2 linked regions of the Streptomyces collinus genome follow. The protein of the gene in region 1 interacts with the protein of each later gene in a pairwise test. Links are inferred from orthologs where the notes say so. Each region holds a gene or a part of one and is shown in the gene's direction. Other genes may lie near its edges.

Evidence for each region.
Region 2: the proteins of eno (region 1) and rpe interact in binary tests that used the Escherichia coli proteins (3 or more experiments, as listed by UniProt). The link is inferred for Streptomyces collinus from one-to-one orthologs.

What each region holds. Positions count from the first base shown.
Region 1 is NZ_CP133771.1:3,585,804-3,593,264, reverse strand. The notes cover bases 1,503-4,360. They hold eno (phosphopyruvate hydratase), read left to right. Parts: upstream 1,503-2,220; coding sequence 2,221-3,501; downstream 3,502-4,360. Other genes in these bases: RFN52_RS16095 (DUF501 domain-containing protein), read left to right, coding at 4,127-4,360; RFN52_RS16100 (FtsB family cell division protein), read left to right, coding at 3,603-4,079; RFN52_RS16110 (LysM peptidoglycan-binding domain-containing protein), read left to right, coding at 1,503-1,946. Outside these bases: RFN52_RS16115 (LysM peptidoglycan-binding domain-containing protein), read left to right, coding at 1-853; more of RFN52_RS16110, read left to right, coding at 1,254-1,502; more of RFN52_RS16095, read left to right, coding at 4,361-4,657; RFN52_RS16090 (Ppx/GppA phosphatase family protein), read left to right, coding at 4,654-5,595; RFN52_RS16085 (NAD(P)/FAD-dependent oxidoreductase), read left to right, coding at 6,016-7,404. UniProt on the Escherichia coli protein: Catalyzes the reversible conversion of 2-phosphoglycerate (2-PG) into phosphoenolpyruvate (PEP). It is essential for the degradation of carbohydrates via glycolysis.
Region 2 is NZ_CP133771.1:1,469,117-1,476,672, reverse strand. What follows is about bases 1,408-4,360. They hold rpe (ribulose-phosphate 3-epimerase), read left to right. Parts: upstream 1,408-2,517; coding sequence 2,518-3,204; downstream 3,205-4,360. Other genes in these bases: RFN52_RS06550 (barstar family protein), read left to right, coding at 4,351-4,360; RFN52_RS06555 (sugar-binding transcriptional regulator), read left to right, coding at 3,283-4,326; RFN52_RS06565 (MMPL family transporter), read right to left, coding at 1,408-2,353. In the rest of the region: more of RFN52_RS06565, read right to left, coding at 215-1,407; more of RFN52_RS06550, read left to right, coding at 4,361-4,704; RFN52_RS06545 (GuaB1 family IMP dehydrogenase-related protein), read left to right, coding at 4,813-6,255; RFN52_RS06540 (amino acid permease), read left to right, coding at 6,893-7,556. UniProt on the Escherichia coli protein: Catalyzes the reversible epimerization of D-ribulose 5-phosphate to D-xylulose 5-phosphate.

The sequences.
Region 1 (7,461 bases):
GGCCTCCGGTGCCAGCGCGGCCGACGGCACGACCTGGGACCGGGTCGCGGACTGCGAGACCGGCGGCGCCTGGAGCCAGAACAGCGGCAACGGCTACTACGGCGGCCTGCAGTTGTCCCAGGACGACTGGGAGAAGCACGGCGGCCTCGACTACGCCGCGAGCGCCGATCTGGCCAGCCGCTCCCAGCAGATAGCCGTGGCGGAGAGAATCCTCGCCGACCAGGGGGTCGGCGCATGGCGCACCTGCGGGCTGCTCTCGGGGCTCCAGCAGGACAAGGGGTCGGAATCATCCGACTCATCCGAATCGTCCGGTGAGGTGGACTCGCCCGGATTGCTCGATTCGCTGGGTTCATCCCCCTCTGAGAGCCCCTCTTCATCCCCGTCCCCTGACGCGTCGTCGTCCTCGAAGGACGAAACCGCCAAGACCGACAAGTCACGTAAATCCGGCGGAACGTCGCAGAGCGAGCAGCCCGACGGCTCTCCGTCGGCCACTCCCGAGGGCGGCAAGCCGGGCGACTCGCAGCAGGGTGACGACTCCTCGGCGTCGGCCGAGACCGGCTCCGGCCGTCATCGCGGTCCCAGTGCCGACGAAACCCGCACGCCCGAGAGCGACCGCGCGGAGAAGTCCACGGGGCGTCACTCCGCGCCCGCTGACGAGAGTTCCGGCGACGCGTCCGAAGGTGCCTACATCGTGGGCATCGGCGACAGCCTCTGGTCCATCGCCGACGCCCTTCGGGTCAGCGGCGGATGGCACGCGCTCTACGAGGGCAACGAGAACGAGGTCGGCGCCGACCCGGACCTCATTCACCCCGGTCAGACGCTCACGGTCGAGGGCGAAGCGGACGAGCGGTAGCTGTTCGGGCAGTGCGGAAACCGCGGCCGAAGTCACCCCTAAACCGGGTGAGTTCACGTCACGTTTTCGTACTGAATGTCCCGTATAAGGCCGGTGAGAGATAGATCTCAGAAGCCTTGATCGTCTTTGAAATTCCGTGGATCGCGTGTCTACGGTCGTGACCGCTCGTCACCGCGAGCCCCGGCTGCCGCAACGCCGAATCCTGCCAGCGGCCGTACGGGAACAGTCGTCGCGTCAAGCGCCGTAGGCAGGAGCGGGGGACCCAAGGTAGGTGCCCGACCGGACAGTTGTGCCGGAAGGGCTTGGGGTGAAGCCGTGTCCCGGGAGGGGCGCGGCCGGGCAACTCAACCGGCCCGAACCCGACAGCTCACCTCGCAGGCGTCGGTGAGGGGATCTCTCCATGCTGTTTTCCGGCAAGGGCACGCACCGCCGTCCGTCCAAGGCCTCTCGGGTCATCGCCATCGCCGGTGTCACCGGTGCCGCCGTCGCCGCCCCGCTGATGGCGGCCGGCAACGCCTCCGCCGCCACCGCCTCCGAGTGGGACGCGGTCGCCCAGTGCGAGTCCGGCGGCAACTGGTCCATCAACACCGGCAACGGCTACTACGGCGGTCTGCAGTTCTCCGCCTCCACCTGGTCCGGCTACGGCGGCACCAAGTACGCCTCCACCGCCGACCAGGCCACCAAGGACCAGCAGATCGAGATCGCCGAGAAGGTCCTCGCGAGCCAGGGCAAGGGCGCCTGGCCGGTCTGCGGCAAGGGCCTGTCGAGCGCCGGTTACACCGGTGGCGGCTCCTCCAGCGACTCGGGCAGCTCCTCGCAGAGCCAGCAGAGCACCGAGACCCGCGAGACCCAGCAGCAGCCCGCCTCCCGCTCCGACGAGCGCCCCGCGGCCAAGAAGACCGTCACCACCCCGACCGGCAAGAAGGTCAAGAAGGGTGACGGCGAGTACAAGGTCGTCACGGGTGACACCCTGAGCTCGATCGCCGCGGACGAGAAGGTCAAGGGCGGCTGGGAGAAGCTGTACCAGCTGAACAAGGACATCATCGACGATGCCAACCTCATCTACCCGGGCCAGCAGCTGCACCTGAAGTAAGCAGCGGCCCACCCGGGCCCGCCCAGGGCCCACCAGCTCCCCGCTCCGGCGCGTCATCCCCCGTACGCACCGGAGCGGGGTTTTTTCTGCCGGACTTCGCGAACCGGCTTTGTTCCGTTCGGAAACAATTTACTCTCGGTTCTGTCCATGGGGTGGGCGACCCGGTGGCCGATCGCCCGGAGCCGGTTAGGCTCATGTCGCGAGCCACCGAGGCTCCGCACCTCGCCGGGCCCACGCGGCCCGCGTACCCGCGTCACATAAGAAGGAGATGCTCGTGCCGTCCATCGACGTCGTCGTAGCCCGGGAAATCCTGGACTCCCGAGGCAACCCCACGGTCGAGGTCGAGGTCGGCCTCGACGACGGCAGCACCGGTCGTGCCGCCGTCCCGTCCGGCGCCTCCACGGGCGCCTTCGAGGCCATCGAGCTCCGCGACGGCGACTCGAACCGCTACCTCGGCAAGGGTGTGGAGAAGGCCGTCCTCGCGGTCATCGAGCAGATCGGCCCGGAGCTGGTCGGCTATGACGCCACCGAGCAGCGCCTGATCGACCAGGCGATGTTCGACCTGGACGCCACCGACAACAAGGGCTCCCTCGGCGCCAACGCCATCCTCGGCGTCTCGCTCGCCGTCGCCCACGCCGCCTCCGAGGCCAGCGACCTGCCGCTGTTCCGCTACCTGGGCGGCCCCAACGCGCACCTGCTGCCGGTGCCGATGATGAACATCCTGAACGGCGGCTCGCACGCCGACTCCAACGTGGACATCCAGGAGTTCATGATCGCCCCGATCGGCGCGGAGTCCTTCTCCGAGGCCCTGCGCTGGGGCGCCGAGGTCTACCACACGCTGAAGAAGGTCCTGAAGAGCAAGGGCCTGGCCACCGGCCTCGGCGACGAGGGCGGCTTCGCCCCGAACCTCGGCTCCAACCGCGAGGCCCTCGACCTCATCCTGGAGGCGGTCAAGGAAGCCGGTTACACCCCCGGCGAGCAGATCGCCCTGGCGCTCGACGTCGCCGCGTCCGAGTTCTACAAGGACGGCGTCTACACCTTCGAGGGCAAGGAGCGCTCGGCGGCCGAGATGACCGAGTACTACGCGGAGCTCGTCGACGCGTACCCGCTCGTCTCCATCGAGGACCCGCTGTTCGAGGACGACTGGGAGGGCTGGAAGACCATCACCGCCAAGCTCGGTGACAAGGTCCAGCTCGTCGGCGACGACCTGTTCGTCACCAACCCCGAGCGCCTCGCCCGCGGCATCGAGGAGGGCGCGGCCAACGCGCTCCTGGTCAAGGTCAACCAGATCGGTTCGCTGACCGAGACCCTGGACGCCGTCGAGCTGGCCCAGCGCAACGGCTTCAAGTGCATGATGTCCCACCGCTCCGGCGAGACCGAGGACGTCACCATCGCCGACCTGGCCGTCGCCACCAACTGCGGCCAGATCAAGACCGGCGCCCCGGCCCGCTCCGAGCGCGTCGCCAAGTACAACCAGCTGCTGCGCATCGAGGAGATCCTCGACGACGCCGCGGTCTACGCCGGCCGCAGCGCCTTCCCGCGCTTCAAGGGCTGACCGCGCCGTAAGTAACAGCGTCGTACGTACGTCCCCGTACCCGGTCCCGTACCGTGTCCGGGGACGTACGCGCGTATGACGGTGGAGCGGGAGGCGGACAGATGGCCGTGAAGGACCGGGACCGGTTCTCCACCGCGACCAGGATCCGGTTGCTCGGCGAGCAGACCGCGGCCCGGGTCTACCGCTCCCAGACCAAGCGCCAGGCCCGCCGCTCGCGGCTGACCGGCCGGGCCGCGCTGCTCGCCCTGGTGATGTGCTCGCTGATCGTGGCCCTGGCCTACCCGATGCGGGAGTACGTCTCGCAGCGCGCCGAGATCGACGACCTCCAGCGCGAACAGCGGCAGGCCCGTGAGCGCGTCGAACGGCTGCGCGACCTGAAGGCGCGCTGGCAGGACGACGCGTACGCAGAGCAGCAGATCCGGAAGCGGTTGCACTACGTCATGCCGGGGGAGACGGGGTTCATCGTCATCGACCCGCACGCGGCGAAGCAGTCGCGCACCGACCTGGGGGCGGCGGACCGCCCTTGGTACTCCAACGTCTGGGACGGCGTCGACAAGTCCGACGCCTCCGGCCAGTGACCTGACCTCCCAGCCGGCGATCAGAGAAAGACAGCCTGAAGACAGTCATGGAAACGCCCCCGCCGACCACCCCGCGCACCGAGCCCACCGACGCGGACGTCGAGGCCTTCAAACAGCAGCTCGGCCGGCCCCCGCGCGGTCTGCGCGCGATCGCCCACCGCTGCCCGTGCGGACAGCCGGACGTCGTCGAGACGGCCCCGCGGCTGCCGGACGGGACGCCGTTCCCCACGCTGTACTACCTGACCTGCCCGCGCGCCGCCTCGGCGATCGGCACGCTGGAGGCCAACGGGGTGATGAAGGAGATGACCGAGCGGCTGGCCTCGGACCCGGAGCTGGCGGCGGCGTACCGGGCCGCGCACGAGGACTACATCCGGCGGCGCGACGAGATCGAGGAGCTGAAGAACTTCCCGAGCGCGGGCGGTATGCCGGACCGGGTGAAGTGCCTGCACGTGCTGGTGGGCCACTCGCTGGCCGCCGGCCCCGGGGTGAACCCGCTCGGCGACGAGGCGATCGCGATGCTGCCCGAGTGGTGGCGCAAGGGCCCGTGCGTGACGCCCGTCGAGGAGGACGCCCAGTGACCCGTGTCGCCGCCGTGGACTGCGGTACGAACTCCATCCGCCTCCTGGTCGCCGACGCCGACCCGGCGACCGGCGAGCTGACCGACCTGGACCGCCGGATGACGATCGTCCGGCTCGGGCAGGGCGTCGACCGCACCGGCCGGCTCGCCCCCGAGGCACTCCAGCGGACCTTCGCGGCGTGCCGCGAGTACGCCGGGATCATCAAGGAGCACGGGGCGGAGCGGCTGCGGTTCGTGGCGACCTCCGCCTCCCGGGACGCCGAGAACCGGGACGAGTTCGTGCGCGGGGTGCTGGACATCCTGGGCGTCGAGCCCGAGGTGATCTCCGGGGACCAGGAGGCCGCGTTCTCCTTCACCGGTGCCACCAAGGAGCTGACCGGGCGGGACCACCTCCCCAAGCCCTACCTGGTGGTGGACATCGGCGGCGGCTCGACCGAGTTCGTCGTGGGCGACGACCGGGTCCGCGCGGCCCGCTCGGTGGACATCGGCTGTGTCCGCATGACCGAGCGGCACCTCGTCCGGGACGGGGCGGTGAGCGACCCGCCGTCCGCGGAGCAGATCGCGGCGATGCGGGCCGACATCGAGGCCGCGCTCGACCTCGCCGAGCAGACGGTCCCGCTGCGCGAGGCGCGCACGCTGGTCGGCCTGGCCGGTTCGGTGACGACCGTGTCGGCGATCGCCCAGGAGCTGCCCGAGTACGACTCGCAGGCCATCCACCACTCCCGCGTCTCCCACGACCGGGTCCGCGAGATCACCGAGTGGCTGCTGCGCTCCACCCACGCCGAGCGCGCGGCCGTGCCGTCCATGCACCCGGGCCGGGTCGACGTGATCGGGGCGGGCGCCCTCGTCCTCCTGTCGATCATGGAGCGGATCGGTGCTGAGGAGGTCGTCGTGAGCGAGCACGACATCCTCGACGGCATCGCGTGGTCGGTCGCCTAGCCCGCTTCTGAGCAGGCATGGATCACGAATGAGCGTCTCCCGGGGGGTCCGGACGACCCCCGGGCGACAGCCCGTCGGGAAAGTTCGTGAAGTTCTTCACAAGGAATTCGGCCCTCCCGGGCGAAGAGAAGGGTCCCGTTGACCCGTCCGGGGGCTGAACAGGCCCTTGAACATGTTCAGAAGCGTGGTATGGAGGTGTCCGGGAAGAGGCTCGCGGTGACGCTCCGGAGGTCCTCACGGCGGCTCCTCGGGCACAGAGAGGCAGCTCACGCGCCATTGACAACCCTCCGCGGTGCATAAAGCGGCCCGGTTGTCACCATGACATGGATCACGCGGGCCGCGGAGGATAGCACACACCCCACCCAAGCTTGTGAAGGGGCGCACGAGCCACCCCCCTGAGTCGGGTGGATACTCGATGGCATGAGCACCACGGAGCGTCCCAGGATCCTCGTAGTAGGCGGTGGGTACGTAGGCCTGTACGCAGCTCGGCGCATCCAGAAGAAGATGCGCTACGGCGAGGCGACCGTCACGGTCGTCGACCCCCGGTCGTACATGACCTACCAGCCCTTCCTCCCCGAAGCCGCCGCCGGCAACATCTCCCCGCGCCACGTCGTCGTCCCGCTGCGACGCGTGCTGCCCAAGGCGGAGGTTCTCACCGGCCGGGTCACCACCATCGACCAGGACCGCAAGGTCGCCACGGTCTCCCCGCTGGTCGGCGAGGCCTACGAGCTGCCCTTCGACTACCTGGTGATCGCGCTCGGCGCGGTCTCCCGCACCTTCCCGATCCCCGGCCTCGCCGAGCAGGGCATCGGCATGAAGGGCGTCGAGGAGGCCATCGGCCTGCGCAACCACGTCCTGGAGCAGCTGGACAAGGCCGACTCCACCACCGACGAGGAGATCCGCCGCAAGGCGCTCACCTTCGTCTTCGTGGGCGGCGGCTTCGCCGGTGCGGAGACCATCGGCGAGGTCGAGGACATGGCCCGCGACGCCGCGAAGTACTACAAGAACGTGTCCCGTGAGGACATGCGCTTCATCCTGGTCGACGCCGCCGACAAGATCCTCCCCGAGGTCGGTCCCAAGCTCGGCAAGTACGGCAAGGAGCACCTCGAAGGCCGCGGCGTCGAGGTCTACCTGTCCACCTCCATGGACTCCTGCGTCGACGGCCACGTCGTGCTGAAGAACGGCCTGGAGGTCGACTCCAGCACCATCGTCTGGACCGCCGGCGTCAAGCCCAACCCGGCCCTGGCCCGCTACGGCCTGCCGCTGGGCCCCCGCGGTCACGTCGACTGCGAGCCGACCCTCCAGGTCAAGGGCACCGACTACATCTGGGCCGCCGGCGACAACGCCCAGGTCCCGGACCTCGTCGGCCGCAAGGCGGGCAACGAGAACGCCTGGTGCCCGCCCAACGCCCAGCACGCGCTGCGCCAGGCCAAGGTCCTCGGCGACAACGTCGTGTCCGGCATGCGGGGCTTCCCGCAGAAGGACTACGCCCACGCCAACAAGGGCGCGGTGGCCGGTCTCGGCCTCCACAAGGGCGTCGCGATGATCGTCATGGGCAAGATGAAGATCAAGCTCAAGGGCCGTCTCGCCTGGTACATGCACCGTGGCTACCACGGTCTGGCGATGCCGACCTGGAACCGCAAGATCCGCGTCTTCGCCGACTGGACCCTGGCGATGTTCCTCAAGCGCGAGGTCGTCTCCCTCGGCGCGATGGAGACGCCGCGCGAGGAGTTCTACGAGGCCGCCAAGCCGGCCCCGATCGCCGCCGCGCCGAAGGAGAAGACCGAGGAGAAGGCCAAGGCCTCCTGACCTCCGGTCGGTCATCCGTCTGACGAAGGGCCTCCCGCCATCCGTGGTGCGGGAGGC
Region 2 (7,556 bases), 2.1 Mb from region 1 along the record:
CGGAACAGCCGACCAAACTCCTCAACTACCTGGCATCCCCCGACAGCGGTCCCGCCCGGACCGTCCTACCGCCGCAGATCGTGGACAGCATCGAGACGGCGTCCGCGGCCTAACCACTGAAGAAGGTTGCTCAGTGGCCAAGATCGTGAGACGAACTACTCATGGCCACTGCTGAGACGCGACTGATCAGTGCAGGTAGGCGAGGTGCGATTGGTCAGCGGATTCGAGAACCTACACCGGCGCTCTCCCGGGCCGCACCGCCGTCCTCCCGGGCCAGCCGGTGCGGCCACCACACCTTCGGGCCGACGTCCATGAACAGGGACGTCACCAGCACCGAGCGCACGATGAAGGTGTCGATGAGGACGCCGAGGGCGACCGCGAAGCCGATCTCGGCGAAGGCCACCATCGGGAGGGTGCCGAGGGCGGCGAACGTGCCGGCCAGGACCAGGCCCGCCGAGGTGATGACCGCGCCGGTGGCGGCCAGGCCGGTGACCACGCCCGCTCTGGTGCCCTGGCGGGCCGCCTCCTCGCGGATGCGGGTGGTCAGGAAGATGTTGTAGTCGATGCCCAGGGCGACCAGGAACACGAAGACGAACAGCGGGAAGTCGGTCGCCTCGCCCGCGTAGTCGAAGACGTACCGGAACGCGAGCGCGCTGATGCCGAGTGCGGCCGTGAACGACAGGATCACCGTGCCGATCAGCAGCAGCGGGGCGATCAGGGCCCGTAGCAGGACGCAGAGGATCAGCAGGACGACCACCAGCACCAGCGGGATGATCAGCACGTTGTCGTGCGTGGTCGCCTTGTCCATGTCGAGCAGGGCCGCCGTACCGCCGCCCACCTTGGCGTCGGCGTCCGGTACCGCGTGCACGGCGTCCCGCACCCGCTCCACCGTCTGCTTGGCGGCCTCGCTGTCCGCCGGGGCGGTCATGGTGGCCTCGAAGAGGACCTTGCCCTCGAAGGCCGGTTTCGTGCCGGGCGGCAGACCGAGGGACTGGGGGACCACGCCCTGAGTCCCGGCGACCGCGCGGCCCACCTGCACGGCCTGCGCCTGGTTGCTGACGATGACCAGCGGATCACCGCTGCCCGCCGGGAAGTAGCGCGCCGACACCTCCTGGCCGGTGATCGAGTCCGGCTTCCCGGTGAAGGCGTCCGCGTTGCCGATGCCCTCCGCGCGCAGCTGGATCAGGCCGAGGGAGCAGACCGCCAGGGCGAGCGCCGTGACGGCCCAGGTCATGCGCGGGCGGCGGGCGATACGGCGGCCCGTGCGCGCCCAGACGCCGCGCTCGGTCGGTTCGGGGGAACCCAGGTGCGGGATCACCGGCCAGAAGATCCACCGGCCGAAGATCACCAGCAGCGCCGGGAACAGGCTCATCATCGCGAGCAGGGCGACGGCGACACCGATCGCGGCGACCGGGCCCAGGCCGCTGGTCGAGTTCATCTCGGCGGTCAGCAGCACCAGCATGCTCAGGACGACCGTCGCACCCGAGGCGAGCACGGCCGGCCCGGCGCGGTGCAGGGCCAGGGCCATCGCCTCGTGCCGGTCCTCGTGCCGGCGCAACTCCTCCCGGTAGCGGGCGACCAGCAGCAGGGCGTAGTCCGTCCCGGCGCCGAAGACGAGCACCGTGAGGATGCCGGCGCTCTGGCCGTTGACCGTCAGGCCCGCGTGTTCGGCCAGCACGTAGATCAGCGCCTGGGAGGTGAACAGCGCACAGACGACCGCGATCAGGGGGACCAGCAGCAGGGTCAGGCTGCGGTAGGTGATGAGCAGCATGACGATGACGACGGTCATCGCCGCGAACAGCAGCGTCGAGTCGATGCCCTCGAAGGCCTCCGCGAAGTCAGCCGAGGTGCCGCCCGGGCCGGTGATGTGCACGCTCAGCCCGTCCCCGCCGGTACCGACGTCGTCCCGGATGGACTCCACGGCCGGTGAGATCCGCTCCCAGCCCTCCTCGTCCATCATGATCGGCACGAAGACCTGCGCCGCCCGCGGATCGGGCTGCCGGTCGAACACCGGCCCCCGGGTCTGCTCACCGATGATGCCGTGGTCACGCAGCTGCTTGAGCTGCGAGACGTCCTCGGCGATCTCCGCACGGTCCTGCGCCGTCAGGCCGCTGTCCCGCGCGTAGATCACCACCGCCGGGATCTGCTCCGGCCGGAAGTCCTCGGAGATCTCCAGCACCTGCGTGGACTCCGCGGACCCCGGCAGCCAGGACGCGGCGTCGTTGTCCTGGGCATCGGTCAGCTTCATGGCGAACGGCGCGGCGATGAACAGCACGACCACCCAGAAGACCAGCACCAGCCACTTGGCCCGCCGCCCGCAGACGAGATGCGCGACGCCCTGCTGCCCGGTCATGCCAACCCCCTCTGTGGCAGCGCCCCGCCAGGGGCGCTGGGCTGTGACATGTGCGGCTCCGCCGCGTGGGCGCGAGCGACCCGCCACGGCCCGCGGCCGACGTACCACCGTTCCCACCCGGGACCGGTGCCCACAACCCCCGGAGGGCATGGCAGTCTTAGGACATGGCCGCGCAGATCAACCCCAGCATCCTGTCCGCAGACTTCGCCCGCCTCGCGGACGAGGCGAAGGCCGTGGAAGGAGCCGACTGGCTCCACGTCGACGTCATGGACAACCATTTCGTCCCGAACCTCACGCTCGGCGTGCCGGTCGTAGAGTCGCTCGCCCGTGCGACGGACACCCCGCTGGACTGCCACCTGATGATCGAGGCCCCCGATCGCTGGGCGCCCCAGTACGTGGAAGCGGGGGCCGGTTCCGTCACCTTCCACGTCGAGGCCGCCGCTGCTCCCGTCCGGCTCGCCCGTGAGATCCGGGCCAAGGGCGCCCGCGCCTCCATGGCGCTGAAGCCCGCGACCCCCATCGAGCCGTACGAGGACCTGCTCCCCGAGCTCGACATGCTGCTGATCATGACGGTCGAACCGGGCTTCGGGGGACAGGCCTTTCTCGACATCATGCTTCCGAAGATTCGCCGCACCCGCGAGTTGATCAGCAAGCACGGACTGGAGCTCTGGCTCCAGGTCGACGGCGGAGTTTCCGCTTCCACCATCGAGCGGTGCGCGGACGCCGGAGCCGACGTCTTCGTGGCCGGATCGGCGGTCTACGGGGCAAACGACCCGGCAGAAGCGGTACGTGCACTACGCACCCAGGCGGAGGCGACGACGGCGAAGGCCTCCTGGGCCTGCGACCACTGAGCCACAGCAAAGTGAACGGCTCTCATCAGGGCTGATCAACCGCGCCGGATCTGCAAGGATGAACGGCGAATCCAGAGTGTGAACAGCAGTGAGGAGATCGCCGTGTCGGGTATGTCGGCGGGCCGGTCAGCCATGCGGATGGGACCCGCTGAGCTGGTGCAGGCGGCGGCCATGGCCCGCCGCTTCTACCTTGAGGGCAAGTCCAAGATCCAGATCGCGGAGGAGTTCGGCGTCAGCCGCTTCAAGGTGGCCCGGGTCCTGGAGACCGCCCTCGAACGGGACCTCGTACGCATCGAGATCCGTGTGCCTGCGGAGCTGGACGCCGAGCGCTCGGACGCGCTCCGCGCCCGCTACGGCCTCAGGCACGCCGTCGTGGTCGAGTCTCCGGCCGAGGCCGAGGAGACGCCCGACCCCGAGAACCTGGGAGAGGTGGCCGCCGACCTGCTCGGCGAACTGGTCGACGAAGGGGATGTGCTGGGCCTGGCCTGGGGCCGCTCCACCATCCACATGGCGGCGGCGCTCGACCGGCTGCCGCCGTGCACGGTGGTGCAGCTGACGGGCGTGTACGACGCCGGGACCGCCGAACGCGGCTCGGTCGAGGCCGTGCGCCGCGCCGCCCAGGTGGCCGGCGGGGACGCCCACCCCATCTACGCGCCCATGCTGCTGCCCGACGCGGCCACGGCCGCGGCGCTGCGCAACCAGACGGGCATCGCCCGGGCCTTCGAGCACTTCGACAAGGTCACGGTCGCCTGTGTCTCCATCGGGTCCTGGGAGCCGGGCATCTCCACGGTGCACGACATGCTCAGCGACGAGGAGCGGGCGCACTACGCGTCCCTCGGGGTCGCCGCCGAGATGTCGGCCCACCTCTTCGACGCCGAGGGCCGCCGGGTCGGCCGGGACCTGGGCGAGCGGTGCATCACGGTGAAGGCCGACCAGCTCCGCCGGATCCCCGAGGTCGTCGCGATCGCGGGCGGGCAGCGCAAGGGACCGGCGATCGACGCCGTGCTGCGGTCCGGGCTCGTCACCAGTCTCGTGACGGACACGTCGGCCGCGGACTACCTGATGACGGCCGGCCCGGCGCCGAAGTCCGCGCTCAACCGGTCCGACCCGGACGGGGTCTGACAGGTGGCGGGGGAGTCGCGCGCGGTGCCGGACGACCCGGCGGGCCGGATCGTGGTCGTCCTGGACCTGGGCGGGGTCACGGACAAGGCGGCCTTCATGGACCGCTGCGCCCGTGACCTGGCCCTGCCCGACTGGTTCGGCCGCAACTGGGACGCCCTCGCCGACTCCATGGCCGACCCCGCCCTCTGGCCCGAGGGGGCCGGCGAGCGGGGCCTGCTGGTCGTCGTCCAGGGCTGGCGGAGGTACGCGGAGACGCGGCCCGAGGAGTGGCAGGTCGCTGAGGAGATCTTCGCCGAGGCGACGGACCGGGGCCCTGGGCTGTTCGTGACCCTAGGCCTTGGAGAATCCTCCGAGAGCCCCCCTGGCCAGCCTGGATGATCCGCTGGGGGCGGTTCGGGCGTCCGTCATGGGAGAATGAAGTACGTGCTCTTTCCCCCTGGCCGGCCGGTCCGGGGGTCACCTCTGATCGACTGGGATGTGCAGCACGTGCGTTTCCTCAATGACATCCAGCCCGGGTACGACCTGACGTACGACGACGTCTTCATGGTCCCCAGCCGCTCCTCGGTGGGCTCGCGGCAGGCCGTCGACCTCAGCTCCCCGGACGGCACGGGCACCACCATCCCGCTCGTCGTCGCCAACATGACCGCCATCGCCGGCCGCCGCATGGCCGAGACCGTGGCCCGCCGCGGCGGCCTCGTGGTGATACCCCAGGACATCCCGAACGACGTGGTCACCGACGTCGTCTCCTGGGTGAAGAGCCGGCACCTGGTGCTGGACACCCCGATCATCCTGTCCCCGCACCAGACGGTCGCGGACGCGCTGGCCCTGCTGCCCAAGCGCGCGCACAACGCCGGCGTCGTCGTCGACGGGGACCACAAGCCGGTCGGCGTGGTCACCGACGCCGACCTGTCCGGCGTGGACCGCTTCACGCAGCTCGCCGAGGTCATGTCCCGGGACCTGCTGCTCATCGACGCGGACATGGACCCGGGCGAGGCCTTCAACACCCTCGACCACGCCAACCGCCGTTACGCCCCCGCGGTCAACCAGGACGGCACGCTCGCCGGCATCCTGACCCGCAAGGGCGCCCTGCGCGCCACGCTCTACCAGCCGGCCACCGACGCACAGGGCCGGTTGCGCATCGCCGCCGCCGTCGGCATCAACGGCGACGTCGCGGGCAAGGCGCAGGAGCTGCTGGACGCGGGGGTCGACGCGCTCGTCATCGACACGGCGCACGGCCACCAGGAGTCGATGATCAGCGCCCTGAAGCTGGTGCGCGACCTCGACCCGCAGGTGCCGATCGTCGCGGGCAACGTGGTCGCAGCCGCGGGTGTGCGCGACCTGATCGAGGCCGGCGCGGACATCGTCAAGGTCGGTGTCGGCCCCGGCGCCATGTGCACCACGCGCATGATGACCGGCGTCGGCCGGCCGCAGTTCTCCGCCGTCCTGGAATGCGCCGCCGAGGCGAAGAAGTACGGCAAGCACGTGTGGGCCGACGGCGGTGTCCGCCACCCGCGCGACGTCGCCATGGCCCTCGCGGCCGGCGCGTCCAACGTGATGGTCGGCTCGTGGTTCGCGGGCACCTACGAGTCCCCGGGCGACCTCCAGCACGACGCCCAGGGACGGGCGTACAAGGAGTCCTTCGGCATGGCCTCCGCCCGGGCCGTGCGCAACCGCACCTCGGAGGAGTCCGCGTACGACCGCGCCCGCAAGGGGCTGTTCGAGGAGGGGATCTCCACCTCCCGCATGTTCCTCGACCCGGCCCGCCCGGGTGTCGAGGACCTGATCGACTCGATCATCGCGGGCGTCCGCTCCTCCTGCACCTACGCCGGCGCGGGCTCCCTGGAGGAGTTCGCCGAGAAGGCCATCGTCGGCATCCAGAGCGCGGCCGGCTACGCCGAGGGCAAGCCGCTGCACGCCAGCTGGAGCTGACGCGCCCAACGCCCTTGCCTGGAGCCCCCGATGGAAATCGGGGGCTTCGCGCATGCGGACGGCCTGCCGTCGTACGCCATGGAGATCACCGTATGCAGGGCAGCCGATGTCGACGTGCTCGACCGGTGCATCGGCTCCCCGGGGGCCACCTCGTTCCACGCGCGCCGCTTCGAGCGCCAGGAACGGGGTTCGAGTACCTCTCTCGTCGCCTGGCACGGCCGACGGCCCGTCGGTCATACGGAGGTGCGCTGGGGCGGCTGCGACGACGTGACGGTGCGGGCGGTGTGGCCCGGCCCGGCTACCGGGCCGTCGCTCCGTACGTCGGCCGCTGGTCGTTCGAGAACCACGAGGGCGTCCCGCGCGAATGTGTCGAAAACCTGATGTTCCTCGTGAAAGAGCTGCCCTGAGCAAGCCGTGCGCAACGGATGAAATCAGCTGCGCAACGAACCTCCGGCCGACTGCGAGGAACGCAATGATCTTACGGTTGCGCGCAAGGTTGCTGCATTTCACCAGCAACGCCGTTGCTCATAGGCTGTCGCCTCGTACGTGGCGTGGCGGGGACTCCGCTCGGTGGGTCCCTGCTCAAGGGTGCCCGCGGTCCCTGCCGCCCTGACCGGCAGCGAAAAGGAGCCAGCGCGTGCTCGACCAAGGCGCACCCCCGCAGAACCCAGGCCAGACAGCCGACCCCACGCCCCCCGGCATCGGTGCGCGCCTCATGCGCCGCAAGCCGGTGGAACGGCTGGTCGCGGAGGGTGGCCAGGGCGAGGGAGGCTCGCTGCGCCGCACCCTCGGGCTGTGGCAGCTCACCATGATCAGCATCGGTGCCACTCTCGGCACCGGCATCTTCGTCGTCCTCGGCGAGGCCGTCCCCAAGGCGGGCCCGGCCGTCACGCTCTCCTTCGTCATCGCCGGCCTCACCGCCCTGTTCTCGGCCCTGTCCTACGCCGAGCTGGCCGGCTCCATCCCGGTCTCCGGCTCCTCGTACTCGTATGCGTACGCAACGATGGGTGAGCTGGTCGCCTGGATATGCGGCTGGTGCCTGGTCCTGGAGTACGGCGTGTCGGTGGCCGCCGTCGCCGTCGGCTGGGGCGAATACCTCAACGAACTGCTCGACGGCACCATCGGCGTCACCATCCCGGCCGCCCTGTCCGCCCCGCCCGGCGACGGCGGCGTGTTCAACCTGCCGGCGCTGATCGTCGTGCTGCTCGCGATGGCGTTCCTGCTGGGCGGCGCCCGCGAGTCCGCCCGGGCCAACACCGTCATGGTCGTCGTGAAGATCGCCGCGCTGGTGATGTTCTGCG